Regions from separate parts of the Bacillus sp. Medicinal_06 genome, predicted to be linked through region 1. Evidence: predicted binding sites of a transcription regulator. Region 1 holds the regulator's gene; each other region holds the start of a gene.
What was found. Region 1 encodes Rex, which represses fermentation and respiration genes when NADH is low (regulators of the CRP and FNR family bind a similar motif). Its sites were predicted from a motif close to TTGTGAAATATTTCACAA; they were not measured.
Positions count from the first base shown of each region.

Region 1 (5,347 bases):
ATACGCTGACGTTCCTGCTTTTTACGTTCTTTTTCTTCAAGATAGCTTAATTTTTCTTGAGCAACGCTTTTTTGAATAGGTACATCATTTTCTTGCTGTTCAAATTCTGTCCGTTCAATCATTTCATTTTTCTTTTCAATATAGTAGTCATAGTCACCTAAATATTCTTGTGCTCCCTCTGTTGATAACTCAACCACTGTAGTTGTGACACGGTTAATGAAATAGCGATCATGGGAAACGAATAAAAGAGTTCCAGGATAATCAATTAAGGCGTTTTCTAAAATCTCTTTACTATTTAAATCAAGATGGTTTGTAGGCTCATCGAGAATTAATAAATTAGATTTTTGCATCATCAATTTTGCTAGAGCTAATCGAGCTTTTTGACCACCACTTAGGGAAGATACTGGCTTTAATACATCATCCCCTGTGAATAAAAAGTTACCGAGTATCGTGCGAATTTCTTTTTCCGGCTCTAGCGGATAATCGTCCCATAATTCATTTAAAACACGCTTGGATGATGTTAAGTTTGCTTGTTCTTGATCATAATACCCAATAGATACATTTGAACCGAAAGAAACTTCACCGCTTAACGTCTTCAATTTATTTACAATCGACTTTAATAATGTAGATTTCCCAATACCGTTTGGACCGACTAGTGCGACACTATCACCTCGGGTTAATCGCATATTTACATGCTCAATAATTGGTTCTTTGTCATATCCAATTGAAACATCTTTTACCTGTAATACGTCGTTTCCGCTTTGTTTTTCGATATCAAAGTGGAAGGATGCGGATTTAGAATCACCTAATGGTCTGGTCAGTAATTCCATCCGATCTAATTGTTTCCGGCGACTTTGTGCACGTTTTGTTGTGGACGCACGAGCAATGTTCTTTTGGACAAAGTCTTCTAGTTTAGCGATTTCCTCTTGTTGTTTCTCATAACGTTTCATTTCTTGCTCATATAGTGCAGCTTTTAAATCTAAATATTTACTGTAGTTACCAACATATCGTCTGCTCTCTTTATTAGAAATTTCATATACTTGTGTAACAAGCTTGTCTAAAAAGTAGCGATCGTGGGACACGATTAAAATAGCTCCAGGATAGCCTTGTAAATATTGTTCAAGCCATGTTAATGTATCGATATCTAAATGGTTTGTTGGTTCGTCCAAGATGAGTAAGTCTGGTTTTGTTAATAGTAGCTTCCCAAGAGCAAGTCTTGTTTTCTGTCCGCCACTTAATGTGGAAATTGTTGTTTGGTGTGTTTCCGCTGGAAAACCAAGTCCACTTAAAATGGAGCGAATATCCGCTTCATATTGGTAACCACCTTGATCTTTGTAGTCTAACTGTAATTGATCATAATCAGCGAGTAATTTCTCGTACGTAGCAGCATTTGAAAAGTTCTCTTCCTTACCCATTTCCTGCTCTAACCTTCGAAGTTTCTTCTCCATATGCTGCAGATGTGTAAAGACGGTAAGCATTTCATCCCAAATTGTTAAAGAAGTTTCCAAACCTGTATTTTGGGCTAAATAACCAATAGAAACATCTTTTGGCTTTATAATTTCTCCACCATCGTGAGATAATTCACCGGCAATTATTTTTAATAATGTAGATTTTCCAGCACCATTTCGACCAACTAGTGCAATTCGATCTTTTGTTTGGACTTCCAATTTAATGTTTGCAAGAATTGTTTCAGCACCGTATAATTTTGAAAGCCCATTCACTTGTAATAAAATCAATGTTTTCACCTCAAATAATTTCTTAACTTTGCCATGTTTATATTTCTCAATCATACTAAAAATAGTGTATAGTTTAAAATAAAGAGAGAATTCTTCTCTCTATTATACAGGGAAAGTCATAAGTGCTAAACTTATGTATTTATTTTAAATCTGTGAACAAAGATAGGAAGAGAGGAGAGGTTACATGGATCAGCAAAAGATTCCACAGGCCACTGCCAAACGATTGCCTCTATACTATCGATTTATCCAAAATTTATCTCTTTCTGGTAAGCAACGTGTTTCATCGGCAGAATTGAGTGAGGCGGTAAAGGTAGACTCAGCAACAATTCGGAGAGATTTTTCATATTTTGGAGCGTTAGGGAAAAAGGGATATGGATATAATGTGAATTATTTACTATCATTCTTCCGAGAAACGCTCGATCAAGATGATATAACACGTGTAGCACTTATTGGAGTGGGTAATTTAGGGACCGCTTTCTTACATTACAATTTCACGAAAAATAATAATACAAAGATTGAAATGGCGTTTGATGTCAATGAAGAGAAAGTTGGAAAAGAAATCGGAGGAATTCCTGTATATCATTTGGATGAATTAGAAGAACGTTTAACAAATGATATACAGGTGGCAATATTAACAGTACCTGCTACCGTTGCACAAGCTGTAGCAGATCGATTGGCCGAAACAAATGTACATGGAATTTTAAATTTTACACCGGCACGATTAAATGTGTCAGAAAACATAAGAATTCATCATATTGATTTAGCTGTAGAATTACAAACGCTCGTTTATTTTTTGAAAAATTATCCACAATAAAACGCAGAGGAAATCCCTCTGCGTTTTATTATTGCCTTTTCTTTGTAAATTTGACTAAGATAAGTCGAAGTGCCAAATTAAAATCAATTGTTGCCATAGCAGCGAACAGCAGTGTCCAAAAGTTCCAAATTGTATCTGTAACGTTCGTAATTGCGAAACGTGTAAAGATACATCCAAGAAGGAAATACAGTGCTGCCATGAACAATGGTGAGTTCCTCATATTTAAAATCCTCCGATAAATCCTTGCATTTTTTCTGCTTGTTTGATCATTTCTTGTATTTGTTCGTTACTTACTAGTACTTGAGTTATTGCGACTAATGTATTCATCGCGACATGAGCCATAATAGGAACGATGATTCGTTTTGTTTTCACATATAGAAAAGCGAAAACAAGCCCCATGGAAGTGTATACTAACAAGTGTGTAAAATCAAAGTGAATGGCCGCGAAAACAAGCGAACTAATAATGGCTGCGATAAAGAAATTAAATCTTTTATAGAGTGTTCCAAATAAAATCTTTCTAAAGACAATCTCTTCTAAAATAGGACCGATGATAGATATAACAATAAGGAACCATGGAGTAGCTCTTGCTATTTCCATCAAATCTTGAGTGTTTTGAGAACCAGGATTAATCCCTAATAATCGCATTTCAATATTAGCTGCAAGTATTTGAGCAAACATAGCTAAAAAGAAACCGATAAAAATCCAGCCGATTGTAGCAGGAATGCTAGCTCGCTTCGTATCTAAATGTCTTTCACGTATATCGGTTCTAAGAAGCCAAAGTATAATACATAATGCAATAAAAAAGCTGATGATTGACCAGTGCCCAGCCATGATTTGCATTTTCTGCTCTCGTGAAACTGCCATATTATCATATAGTCCTGTTTTGAAAAGGAGCCATATGCCAAAAATTCCCGATAGTTGCATCAGAATATATGTAACTATAATCCACCAATATTGTTTTTTCAAATGGGTTAACCATCCTTTCTAACTCTAATTTATGAGATAAGGCGAGGAAACATGTGAACATCCCGCCGTGGGATACGTAATAACTGTTTGTATTATTATTTTTTTGTAAATCTTTATTTGAAAATGAAATAGATAACAGGAAAAAGCAGTACCTATAGAGAAAATAACTTATGGCATCCTTCATATTGTAACATACGATAAGTGGAAAAGCCGATTCATATAAAAAGGCTTTCTTGAGAATTATTGCTGTTATTGTTGTATAGAAAAAGTTTATATCGTAATTTGCGAAAAAATTATGATTTTTTTACTTGCAAAAGAAATTTAGATTATTTATTATTATAAGTGTGTTAGCACTCATAGTCTTTGAGTGCTAATAAAGAAAATTTACATAGGAAAATGAGGAGGTTATTGTTCATGCTAAAGCCATTAGGTGATCGCGTTGTAATTGAGCTTGTTCAAGCAGAAGAAAAAACAGCAAGTGGTATTGTATTACCAGACACTGCAAAAGAAAAACCACAAGAGGGTAAAGTTGTTGCAGTAGGTACTGGTCGAGTGCTTGAAAATGGTGAGCGTGTTGCTTTAGAGGTAGCAGCAGGTGATCTTATCATCTTCTCAAAATATGCAGGTACTGAAGTGAAATATGAAGGTACAGACTACTTGATTTTACGTGAAAGTGACATTTTAGCAGTTATCGGTTAATTATATACATTTTAAAAATCCAAGGGGGTCAAATATTATGGCAAAAGATATTAAATTTAGTGAAGAAGCACGTCGTTCGATGCTTCGCGGTGTCGACACTCTTGCAAACGCAGTAAAAGTAACGCTTGGACCAAAAGGTCGTAACGTTGTACTTGAGAAAAAATTCGGTTCACCACTTATTACAAATGATGGTGTAACAATTGCAAAAGAAATCGAATTAGAAGATGCATTCGAAAACATGGGTGCAAAATTAGTAGCAGAAGTTGCTAGCAAAACAAATGACGTAGCTGGTGACGGAACAACAACTGCAACTGTATTAGCACAAGCCATGATTCGTGAAGGTTTAAAAAACGTAACAGCTGGTGCGAACCCAATGGGTCTTCGTAAAGGTATCGAAAAAGCTGTTGTTGCAGCAGTAGAAGAATTAAAAACGATTTCTAAACCAATCGAAGGTAAATCTTCTATCGCGCAAGTAGCTGCTATCTCTGCTGCTGACGAAGAAGTAGGTAAATTAATTGCTGAAGCAATGGAACGCGTTGGTAACGACGGCGTTATTACTTTAGAAGAATCTAAAGGATTCACAACAGAATTAGATGTAGTAGAAGGTATGCAATTCGATCGTGGATATGCATCTCCTTACATGATTACTGATTCTGACAAAATGGAAGCAGTCCTTGATAACCCATATATCTTAATCACTGACAAAAAGATTTCTAACATTCAAGAAATCTTACCAGTGTTAGAGCAAGTGGTACAACAAGGTAAACCACTTCTTATCATTGCAGAAGATGTAGAAGGCGAAGCGTTAGCTACGTTAGTAGTAAACAAACTTCGTGGTACATTCAATGTAGTAGCTGTTAAGGCTCCTGGATTTGGTGACCGTCGTAAAGCAATGCTTGAAGATATCGCAATCTTAACTGGTGGCGAAGTAATCACTGAAGAATTAGGACGTGACTTAAAATCTGCTACAGTTGAATCTTTAGGACGCGCTGGTAAAGTTGTTGTAACGAAAGAAAACACAACTGTAGTTGAAGGTATTGGAAATACACAACAAATCGAAGCTCGCATCGGTCAAATCCGCGCGCAATTAGAAGAAACAACTTCTGAATTCGATCGTGAAAAATTACAAGAG
Region 1 covers NZ_JBWYHD010000030.1:3,404-8,750, forward strand. The annotation lists gene AC1M36_RS27585 (ABC-F family ATP-binding cassette domain-containing protein) at 1-1,736, opposite strand, end outside; gene AC1M36_RS27590 (redox-sensing transcriptional repressor Rex) at 1,921-2,550, shown strand; gene AC1M36_RS27595 (YdiK family protein) at 2,579-2,770, opposite strand; gene AC1M36_RS27600 (CPBP family intramembrane glutamic endopeptidase) at 2,773-3,516, opposite strand; gene groES (co-chaperone GroES) at 3,931-4,215, shown strand; gene groL (chaperonin GroEL) at 4,253-5,347, shown strand, end outside.

Region 2 (5,347 bases), on a different contig from region 1:
AAATAACACAATTGCCTGAATGAAAAACATAAAAAACAATGCACGAATTGGGTTGCGATTAGATAGCTTACCGCCAATCATATTTCCAATTGCGATTGCAATCCCATACACTAACAAAATAACCGTAACTGTACTTGCTTTAAAGCCTGTTACTTCTTGTAATAATGGGGACAAATACGTAAACGTTACAAATGTTCCACCGTATCCTAATGCAGTAATAACGAAAACAAGTAATAGCCTTCCATTTGTTACAAGCTTTAATTGATCGCGAAAAGATACCGATGCACCTTTTCGTAAATTCGATGGAATGAGCATACCGTTAGCTACTAAAGCAACAACTCCAATTGCCACAATAACCATAAACGAAGCTCTCCAGCCAAATTGTTGACCAATAAATGTTCCAATCGGGACACCTGTAATGGTTGCAACTGTTAAACCCGTGAACATAAAAGCAATCGCACTAGCTCGTTTATGTTCTGGTACAAGAGCTGCCGCAATCGTTGAACCAATCGACATAAATACACCATGAGCAAATGCAGATATAACCCTCGCAACAAGAAGTACACCAAAACTTGTTGACATCCCTGCAATACTATTACCAATAATGAAGACAATCATAATCCACATTAATAACGTTTTCCGTGACATACTAGCTGTTAACGACGTTAAAACAGGTGCGCCAAATGCCGTTCCTAACGCATATAGAGAAACGGTTAAACCAGCCGTTGTAACAGAAACATGTAAATCTTTCGAAATAGATGGTAATAAACCGACGCTAATAAATTCGGTTGTACCAATGCCAAACGCACTAATTGCTAATGCTAATAAGGCAAACATACTTCTTCTATTCGTTTGAACACCAGAAGAAGGTACTGTATATGAATTCAATTGAACTCCTCCTTAATACGAGAAATCCAATCATAATAGTATGATAAAAAGGCCTTTTTATCTTCTAATAAAACAGTTTTACTGCTCATAACTGCTATTATGAATGGTTTCATTCTTTTTTGAAAGAACGCACTTGAAAGTACGGTAGGTACCTAAAAGTAACATAGGCACCTTTTAGTAACGTACTACTCATTTGCCTCTTACGTATGCTATTATGAAACATGTTCAACGTAAAAAACAGTACGTACTTTTAAGTACTATAGGTACTAAAAAGTAACATATGACTAGAAAAGACTCGTTAAAGGGGTTGTAATATATGAAGAAATACAATATTCCTGTAGAAGCAACCTTAGAAGTAATCGGCGGAAAATGGAAGGTCGTTATCCTTTGTCATCTAACAAAAGGGACAAAACGAACAAGTGAATTAAAACGTTTAATGCCTGGCATTACACAAAAGATGCTGACACAGCAATTGCGTGAATTAGAAGAAGATGGAGTTATTCAAAGAAAAGTATATAATCAAGTACCGCCAAAAGTTGAGTACTCACTTACCGACTATGGTTGGTCCTTAGAAGCCATTCTCGATTCCCTTTGCACATGGGGAGAGTGCCATCTTGAAAAGAACGGTAACACATCGATGCTAATTACAGGGGATGAACAATAAGAAAAAGGAAAAAATGAACATAAATTTGTCCATTTTTCCCTTTCTCTCTTTATATATATGTACATTTCTTATCTAAACAAAATAATTTATGCGCTTTCATGCCTTGTCAGTACTAGGTTATACGCTCAATATCAAATAATTAGGAATCATTTTTATGTTAACATAGGTGTATATAGTATATAATATAGGATATATATTATATACACTTTCCGATAAGGGAACTTTCCATTATGCGGACAAGCCATGTATCGGACAGTTCATAAATAATAGGTAAGACATTATGGTTTTGGATTTATGTTTTCAGCTTACTTGCTGTCATAAATTTAAAGGCATTTTATTGTGTTTTGTGAAACTTTGTATAAAGTTTCGCAAACGTTTACTATCTTACTTATCAAAAATAAGAGTATTGCTATCGTAAAGGAGAATTGGAGATGCCAGAAACTATGACTCAAACAAAGCCAGAACAAGAAACTGTACAAATTTCTGCTAGCCAAGGACAACTTGATGTACTTGATCAGTTGTTAAAACCTGAGGTACAAGAATCATTAACAACACTAGTGGAACAGCTTCCAAAATTAACTGAGCTTGTTAACATTTTAACTAAGTCTTATGACTTCGCTCAAACTGTTGCTACTGATGAAGTATTAAAAAGCGACACTGTTGGTGCAATCCAAGAGCTTGTAGAACCTGTAAAAGATACAGTAAAAAGCATGGCTGCAACTGCAATCGAAGCGAAAGATCGTGCTGACGAAAGCAACGAAGTTATCGGCCTATTCGGTCTATTAAAATTACTAAAAGACCCACAAGCACAAAAAATGTTCCGCTTCATCAATGCTTATCTTCAAATTAGTGCAGAACGTAACAATAAATAATTTAACTTATAACAACAATTAGTAAAGACGGGGGATATCATACTATGTCAAAACAAATTGTCATCTTAGGCGCTGGTTATGGCGGCCTTCTTGCCGCTTTAAACGTACGTAAATATTACAGCAAATCAGAAGCACAAGTTACAGTGATTAACCAATACCCAACACACCAAATCATCACTGAACTACACCGCCTTGCAGCTGGTAACGTGTCTGAACAAGCAATTGCAATGCCACTTACAAAGCTTTTCAAAGGCAAAGACATCGATCTTAAAATCGCAACAGTTGAGTCATTCTCAGTTGATAGCAAAGAAATCAAACTAGCTGGCGGCACTACTTTATCTTACGATGCACTTGTAGTTGCTTTAGGAAGTAAAACTGCTTACTTCGGTATTCCAGGACTAGAAGAAAACAGCATGGTATTAAAATCTGCTGCTGATGCAAACAAAATCTACAAACACGTTGAAGACCGTATTCGTGAATACGCTAAAACGAAAAACGAAGCTGATGCTACAATCGTAATCGGTGGTGGCGGATTAACTGGCGTTGAGCTAGTTGGTGAGCTTGCTGACATTATGCCTAAACTTGCAAAAAGCCACGGCGTAAATCCAAAAGAAGTTAAACTTCTTCTTGTTGAAGCAGGTCCAAAAATCCTTCCAGTACTACCAGACCACTTAATCGAACGTGCAACTACTAGCTTAGAAGCACGCGGCGTTACATTCTTAACAGGTCTTCCTGTAACAAACGTTGCTGGCAATGAAATCGACTTAAAAGACGGTCAAAAACTTGTTGCTAACACATTCGTTTGGACAGGCGGCGTACAAGGTAACCCATTAATCGGCGAATCAGGTCTTGAAGTAAACCGTGGTCGTGCAACAGTTGATGCATACCTACAATCTACTTCTCACAAAGACGTATTCGTTGCTGGAGACAGCGCTGTTGTCTTCGCTCCAGACGGACGTCCATACCCACCAACTGCACAAATCGCTTGGCAAATGGGTGAGTTAATTGGATACAACTTATACGCAGCACTAGAAGGCAAAGCATTCGAAGAGTTCGCACCTGTAAACTCTGGAACACTTGCAAGTCTAGGACGTAAAGATGCTGTTGCTACAATCGGAGCAAGCAATACTCCACTTAAAGGTTTACCAGCATCATTAATGAAAGAAGCAAGTAACGTTCGTTACTTATCACATATTAAAGGATTATTCAGCTTAGCTTACTAATCCAAATACTAGCCCGAATCATGATTCGGGCTTTTTTTAAATCCAAAAATCCCTTTCTTTTTGGGCGAAAGAGAGCATCCAGCCATGCATAGGAGCGGTCAGGGCCTTTTTCTGCACCATGCCATGTTTAAAACAAAAAGATACAATGAGTGCAAGGCTCCTTTTTTCTTCGTGGCAATGATTTACCTTTCAAAAAAACAAAGAAATTTATATAGATTACCATGAGTAACTTTTTATAAATATAAATTAAAGAACCAACATAAAAACTTTCCTGTTTGATGGAAGAGAGCATCCGCCCACTTCTTCTATTCTTCGTAACAACGATTTATATATTATTTTTATTCGCCACGAAAGCTAGATAAACCTCCGCAATAATCTTAATATACTGACTTTTTTGTGACGAAATTATGGATATTATAAAAGTAGAAGCAAGAACCCCTCTCACTTCTACTCTATAACAAACTTTAGGCTCCTAATTTCACCAAACTGTAATTCTTTTTACCTTTACGGATAATAATAAATCTTCCGTCGAATGAATTTTCCGCTGTAACATCTGTATTCACATCCGTTACTTTCTCTCCATTCATCAAGATTGCTCCATTATTAATATCTTCACGAGCTTGACGTCTAGAAGGTTCAATTCCTAAATCAACTAACCACTCGACGATATTTTTCGTTTCTTTTGAAGCATGGAAAGTTGGCATATCTTTAAAGCCTTGTTCAATTTCATCCGCAGTTAACGATTTAATATCCCCACTAAATAATGCTGCTGTAATTTTTACTGCTTGCAGTAAAGCTTCTTCACCATGAACAAATCGCGTCATTTCCTCCGCTAAGACTTTTTGCGCTTCACGTTTATGCGGCTCTGTTTGAACTTTAACTGCTAATTCATCAATTCTCTCTTTCGTTAAGAACGTAAAGTATTTCAAGTATTTAACCACATCACGGTCATCTGTATTCACCCAGAACTGGTAGAATTCAAATGGCGTTGTTTTTTCAGGATCTAACCATACGGCTCCGCCTGCTGATTTACCAAACTTCGTACCGTCTGATTTTAATAATAATGGAATTGTTAATCCAAATACTTTTGCTTCATGCCCCTCTAGTTTACGAATTAAATCTAAACCACTCGTAATATTCCCCCACTGATCACTACCACCAATCTGTAATTGGACACCTTCTTCTTTGTATAAGTGATGGAAGTCCATAGCTTGTAATATTTGGTATGTGAATTCCGTAAATGAAATCCCTGTATCCAAGCGGCTTGCTACGATATCTTTCGCTAACATACTATTTATACTAAAGTTTTTACCGTAGTCGCGTAAAAACTCAATAATATTGATTTGATGTGTCCAGTCATAATTATTTACCATTTTCACTTCACTATTGCCACCAAAGTCGAATAGCTTTTTCATTTGCGCTGTTAATGCATCCACATTCTGTTGTACTTGTTCCAATGTTTGCAATTGACGCTCTGTTTGTCGTCCACTTGGATCACCAATCGTTCCTGTCGCGCCTCCAATTAAAATAACAGGATGATGTCCAGCTAACTGAAAACGTTTCATCATCATAAACGGAATTAAATGTCCAATATGCATACTGTCACCAGTTGGATCGACACCACAGTACAAGGAAATCTTTTTCTCTTCTACTAGTTTTCGTAATCCTTCTGCATCTGTTTGTTGATTCACAGCATCGCG
Region 2 covers NZ_JBWYHD010000006.1:136,426-141,772, forward strand. The annotation lists gene AC1M36_RS16310 (MFS transporter) at 1-837, opposite strand, end outside; gene AC1M36_RS16315 (winged helix-turn-helix transcriptional regulator) at 1,205-1,552, shown strand; gene AC1M36_RS16320 (DUF1641 domain-containing protein) at 1,984-2,424, shown strand; gene AC1M36_RS16325 (NAD(P)/FAD-dependent oxidoreductase) at 2,469-3,647, shown strand; gene tyrS (tyrosine--tRNA ligase) at 4,112-5,347, opposite strand, start outside.
Region 2: a site for Rex is predicted at 1,907-1,924, ahead of AC1M36_RS16320 (DUF1641 domain-containing protein). Genes of this name have one in related genera too.

Region 3 (5,347 bases), on a different contig from region 1:
AACGTTAACATCGGTAAGGAATCGAAGTACATACTATGAATCGACCATTTATTATGCGGCGTTAAATAGTTCAGCGTAATTTCTTTTCCTTCTACTTCAGGACGTGATTTACGGAACGGTTTATGCTGCAGAATTGGCTTAAATGTAGCCATTGTTTCACCGAATTCCTTCATCATATCGTGATCTAAGTAGAACGATTGTCGTCCAGTTACTGTTCTCCAAGGGATAAGGCGCTCGACATTTGTTGTAAATGGTGAGTAACGACGTCCACCTTTTTCAGAACCCGTAAAGGCAGGGGAGGTAATCACCGTTTTTGGCTGCGCAGTAATTTGTTCGAATGTGAAGCATTCTTCTTCACGTTCTTCCGCTAAATCACGAAGCTGTAAATCTGTTTGTTTTTCAAGAGCTTCCCATGCTTTTACGGCCATATGACCATTCGTTGTAGAAGAAAGGGTTAACACTGCTTCAGCAGCATTGATTGCTTCTTTAATGTCAGGGCATCCTTTTGCGATAGAATCAGTGCGAACAACGCCTAATCGACTCTTTAATTGTTCGTATTCTTTTTCTGCTGACCAAGAGATTCCTTTCGTACCGATTGGCTGTTTCCCAGCATTTGGTCCGAGCGCAGTCATTTTGTCATAAATCGTTTTGTAATCCCGCTCCATAACATGAATTTGCGGCATTGTTTTTCCAGGGATTGGTTCGCATTCACCTTTGCTCCAGTCTTTAATCTTGCCAAGTGGCTGTGCCAATTCTTGTGGTGTATCATGAAGAAGTGGTGTTGCGACAACTTCTTTCATTGGTTCAAGGTCAAGTTCTGTTGCTAACTTAGATACTGCTTTAGAAAGAGAGCTGAAAATATCCCAGTCAGAGCGTGCTTCCCATGGTGAACCGATTGCCGGATTAAATGGATGCACGAATGGATGCATATCTGTACTACTTAAGTCATGTTTTTCATACCAAGTTGAAGCAGGAAGGACGATATCAGAATAAAGTGCTGTTCCAGCCATACGGAAATCTAAGTTAATGAGTAAATCAAGTTTTCCTTCAGGTGCTTTTTCATGCCATTTTATTTCTTCTGGTCGCAATGAATCGCTATCATCATTCATTAATCCGTTTGTTGTACCTAATAGATGTTTTAAGAAATATTCATGTCCTTTACCAGAACTTGAAATTAAGTTTGCGCGCCAGACGAATAAATTACGCGGGAAGTTGTTTTTGTTATCTGGGTCTTCAATTGCAAATTTCAGTTCTTTTTCTTTTAGTTGTTGCGCAACATATTTTCCGATTTCTTCCTGGGTTGTTGCGCCACTAGCGACAGCTTCTTTATATAATTCAATTCCGTTTTTCTCAAATGTTGGATAAGAAGGGAGCCAGCCAAGGCGAGCAGCTAATATATTGTAATCACCGTGATGTTGATAGCGTGAGTTGCCGACAACTGGTGATGCTAGGTGCCCAACTGGTGTATCTTCATAGCGCCACTGATCCGTTACGAAATAGAAGAAAGATGTACCGTTTTGTAGTTTCGGTGGACCTTGCCAGTCTTTTGCCATTGCGATCGTTTGCCAACCTTCTGCTGGACGTAGTTTCTCTTGCCCAACATAATGTGCCCAGCCTCCGCCGTTTACACCTTGCGCTCCAACGAGAAGAACAAGATTTAGAACTGCGCGGTAAATCGTATCAGAGTTAAACCAATGGTTAATACCAGCGCCGACAATAATCATTGAGCGGCCATTTGTATCAACCGCATTTTGAGCAAATTCACGAGCGATTTGAATAATCAGTTCTCGTTTTACGCCGGTCATTTTCTCTTGCCATGCTGGTGTAAATGGCATATCATCATTGAAGTCTTTCGGTTCTTGCCCGCCAAGTCCACGGTTAACTCCGTAGTTTGCTAACGTTAAGTCGTATACAGTTGTAACGAAAATGTCGCCTTCTTCAGTCGTGATTTTTTTCACTGGAATTGTGCGTTCTAATACTTTGTTTCCATCATCAGAGAAGTACGGAATTTGTACAGTTCCAACAGCATCTTCCATACCAAGTAAGGAAAGGCGTGGATCAATTTTTTCGCCGGTTTGTTCATCTTCTAAGCGCAAGTTCCATTTCTTTTCGTTATCCCAGCGTGACCCCATTGTGCCATGAGGTGTTGCGAAATCGTTCGTGTTATCGTTCCAAAGAACAGGTTTCCATTCACCAAGCTTTGTTTCACGGCCAATATCATTCGCGTTTAAGAAACGATCGGCAACAAATTGGTCTCCTTGTTGTTTCAATGTGACAAAGAACGGGAAATCAGTATATTGTTTTGCATAATTTGTGAAGTATTCCACTTGCTGGTCCACGTAAAACTCTTGTAAGATGACGTGCCCCATTGCCATTGCAAGTGCTCCGTCTGTACCTTGTTTTACGCTAATCCAATCATCAGCAAACTTTGTGGATTCCGCAAAGTCAGGACTTACAGAAACAACTTTCGTTCCTTTATAGCGCACCTCTGCTAAGAAGTGAGCGTCTGGTGTTCTTGTCATTGGTACGTTTGAACCCCACGTCATAATGTAACCAGAGTTATACCAATCACTACTTTCTGGTACATCTGTTTGATCACCCCAAATTTGCGGAGAAGCTGGTGGCAAATCAGCGTACCAATCGTAGAAGCTAAGCATTGGACCACCCATGAGCTGCATAAAGCGGCTACCAGCAGCATGGCTTAACATCGACATGGCTGGAATTGGTGAGAAACCAACATTTCGATCTGGGCCGTATTTGATTACTGTATAAAGTAGAGAAGCGGCAACAAGTTGTAATACTTCATCCCAACTAGCACGGATGAATCCGCCTTTACCCCGGGCCTGCTTATAAGTACGTGCTTTTTCAGGATTTTCCACAATGCTTTTCCAAGCGTCTAGCGGTGATTTGTGGTTTTGAAGTTCTTCTTGCCACATATTCCAAAGTACGCCACGGACATATGGATATTTCACGCGAAGTGGACTATAAATGTACCAAGAAAAACTTGCTCCGCGTGGACATCCTCGTGGCTCAAAGTCTGGCATATCAGGGCCCGTTGATGGATAGTTCAGCTCTTGGCCTTCCCAAGTTACAATTCCATCCTTTACGTAAATGTTCCAGCTACAAGAACCAGTACAGTTTACACCGTGTGTAGAACGAATGACTTTATCATGTTGCCAGCGTTTTCTATACACGTTTTCCCATTCGCGATCTTCATACGTTTCTTGTGTATGATTGTTGTTATAGCGATCTATTGGAGAAAAATATTTTAAACGTTTCATTAATGCTGAAGGTTTCTTTTTCATACTGTTCACTCCTTTATTACGTCTCTCTTGCTTACTTTCAATATAAGAGAGCGCGTCAAATAGAGATGTGATATCTATCACAGTTCAACAGATTGTCAAAAATCAGACTTATAACATTTTTTGGGAAGTTGTGACATTTTTCACATCGAAGAGTGATTCTTTTTTGTAGAATAAAGGAGAAAGAAAAAAGAGTAGCCTCTCAAATAGAGAGGCTACTCAATACTACACACAGAGGCGGGACAATCTTCACAAGCAATTTCGCATTTTAAAAATTGTAAATTATGAATCGTGATTTTTCCTTTATGAATAGAAATAATTCCTTGCTTTTTTAAATCATTTAACATACGGTTGACACTTTCACGTGAGGTTGCACAGAAATTCGCAAGCTCTTGATTTGTTAAAGGTAGATCGATAAGGATGCCGTTTTCTTTTAATACGCCATAACTATTCGTCATACGAATAAGAGTCGAATAAAGAGCACCTTTTTTACCATGTAACACTAAATCACGGAATTTCGTTTGCATTCTCCTTAAATGTTCACTAATCCATTTCATAAATTCAAAGGCAAGGGCTGGTTTTTCAAGTAATGCCTTCTCTAAAGCATCTCGTTTAATTACGCCAACCTCAACATTTTCAAGGCATTTCGCATTTAATAAATACTTTGCATTGTCCGTAAATAATGTTAATTCTCCGATGATATCATGCGTTGAACAAATGCGAAGTGTTAACTCCTGTCCGTCAGCACTAATTTTACTAATCTGCACTTTTCCAGAGCGAACGATATAGAGTTCTTTTGCCTCCACACCTTCTTGGAAAATATAACTTCCTTTATTAATCTGCATTTTATATTCAACAGATGCAAGCAATTCCTTTAAATCTTCTGATAATGCCGTACGGTTTGTCACAGCAATCACCTTTCTTTTAAAAGCAGTCTATTTCTTATTGTGGATGTAAACATGGTGAAAATGCAAGAAATATCTTTTCATTATAGGTGATAAGTTAGTACTTAGCTGTGAACAAGCGCACATTTCGTACTGAAAAAAAGAGTGTCTTTTGTAGACACCCTTTTACTTTATTTAATCCACTCCACAACCATATCCATTGTTTGACGAGTTTTATCACGTTTTGGTTCTTCTGCGCGATAACCAAAAGCAACTAAAACAGACACACCAAATGCATCATCTGAAATAATTCCTTCTTCTTTTAAAATTGCATCTACTTTTTCTTGATGAAACCCTTCAATCGGACAAGAGTCGATGCCGATTTGAGCAGCGGCAGTCATCATATTGCCAAGAGCGATGTAAGTTTGTTTAGAAGCCCAATCAAACATGGCACGATCACTTTCTAGTAATTGAAAATCAGATTCTTGAAATTCTTTATAAAAACCGCGTTTCATCGTTATAACTTCTTCAGGAAGTTGCTGAATATTTTTCATAAAGTTAGAAATATAGGATGAGTTATAAATCATCTCTTCTTTTTTACGAGCTAATATAACGACAAAGTGGCTTGCTGTTGGTAATTGTTTTTGCGCACCCCAAGATACAGGAAGAAGCTTGTTACGAATATCTTGATTTTGAATCACAACAAATTTCCAAGGTTCAAAACCAAATGAACTTGGAGAAAGTCGGCCAGTTTCTAAAATAAAATGAAAATCTTCATCAGAGATTTTTTTATTTACATCAAATTCTTTACATGCATGTCGAAATTGATAAGCTTTTAAAATTTCTTCTTTTGTATGTTCCATTTAAACAACCACCTTTTAATAATTTGCTTTTTTATAGTAAGCTGATTACAAAATTGATTCTACAATAGTAAAATAAAAGATGTAAGTACGCACATTTTTAGCATATAGTATCAATTTGTATACTAATGGAGAGTGACAAAATGGAACAGAAAGATATAAATCGTTGTTCGGTAGAAGTAACGTTAGATGTAATCGGTGGGAAATGGAAAGGGGTTATTCTATTTCACTTAATGAATGCCGAAGTGATTCGTTTTAATGAATTTGTACGATTAATGCCTGGCATCACACAGCGCATGCT
Region 3 covers NZ_JBWYHD010000002.1:171,290-176,636, forward strand. The annotation lists gene AC1M36_RS04520 (nitrate reductase subunit alpha) at 1-3,305, opposite strand, end outside; gene AC1M36_RS04525 (Crp/Fnr family transcriptional regulator) at 3,518-4,210, opposite strand; gene AC1M36_RS04530 (NAD(P)H-dependent oxidoreductase) at 4,378-5,049, opposite strand; gene AC1M36_RS04535 (winged helix-turn-helix transcriptional regulator) at 5,190-5,347, shown strand, end outside.
Region 3: a site for Rex is predicted at 3,434-3,451, ahead of AC1M36_RS04520 (nitrate reductase subunit alpha). Genes of this name have one in related genera too.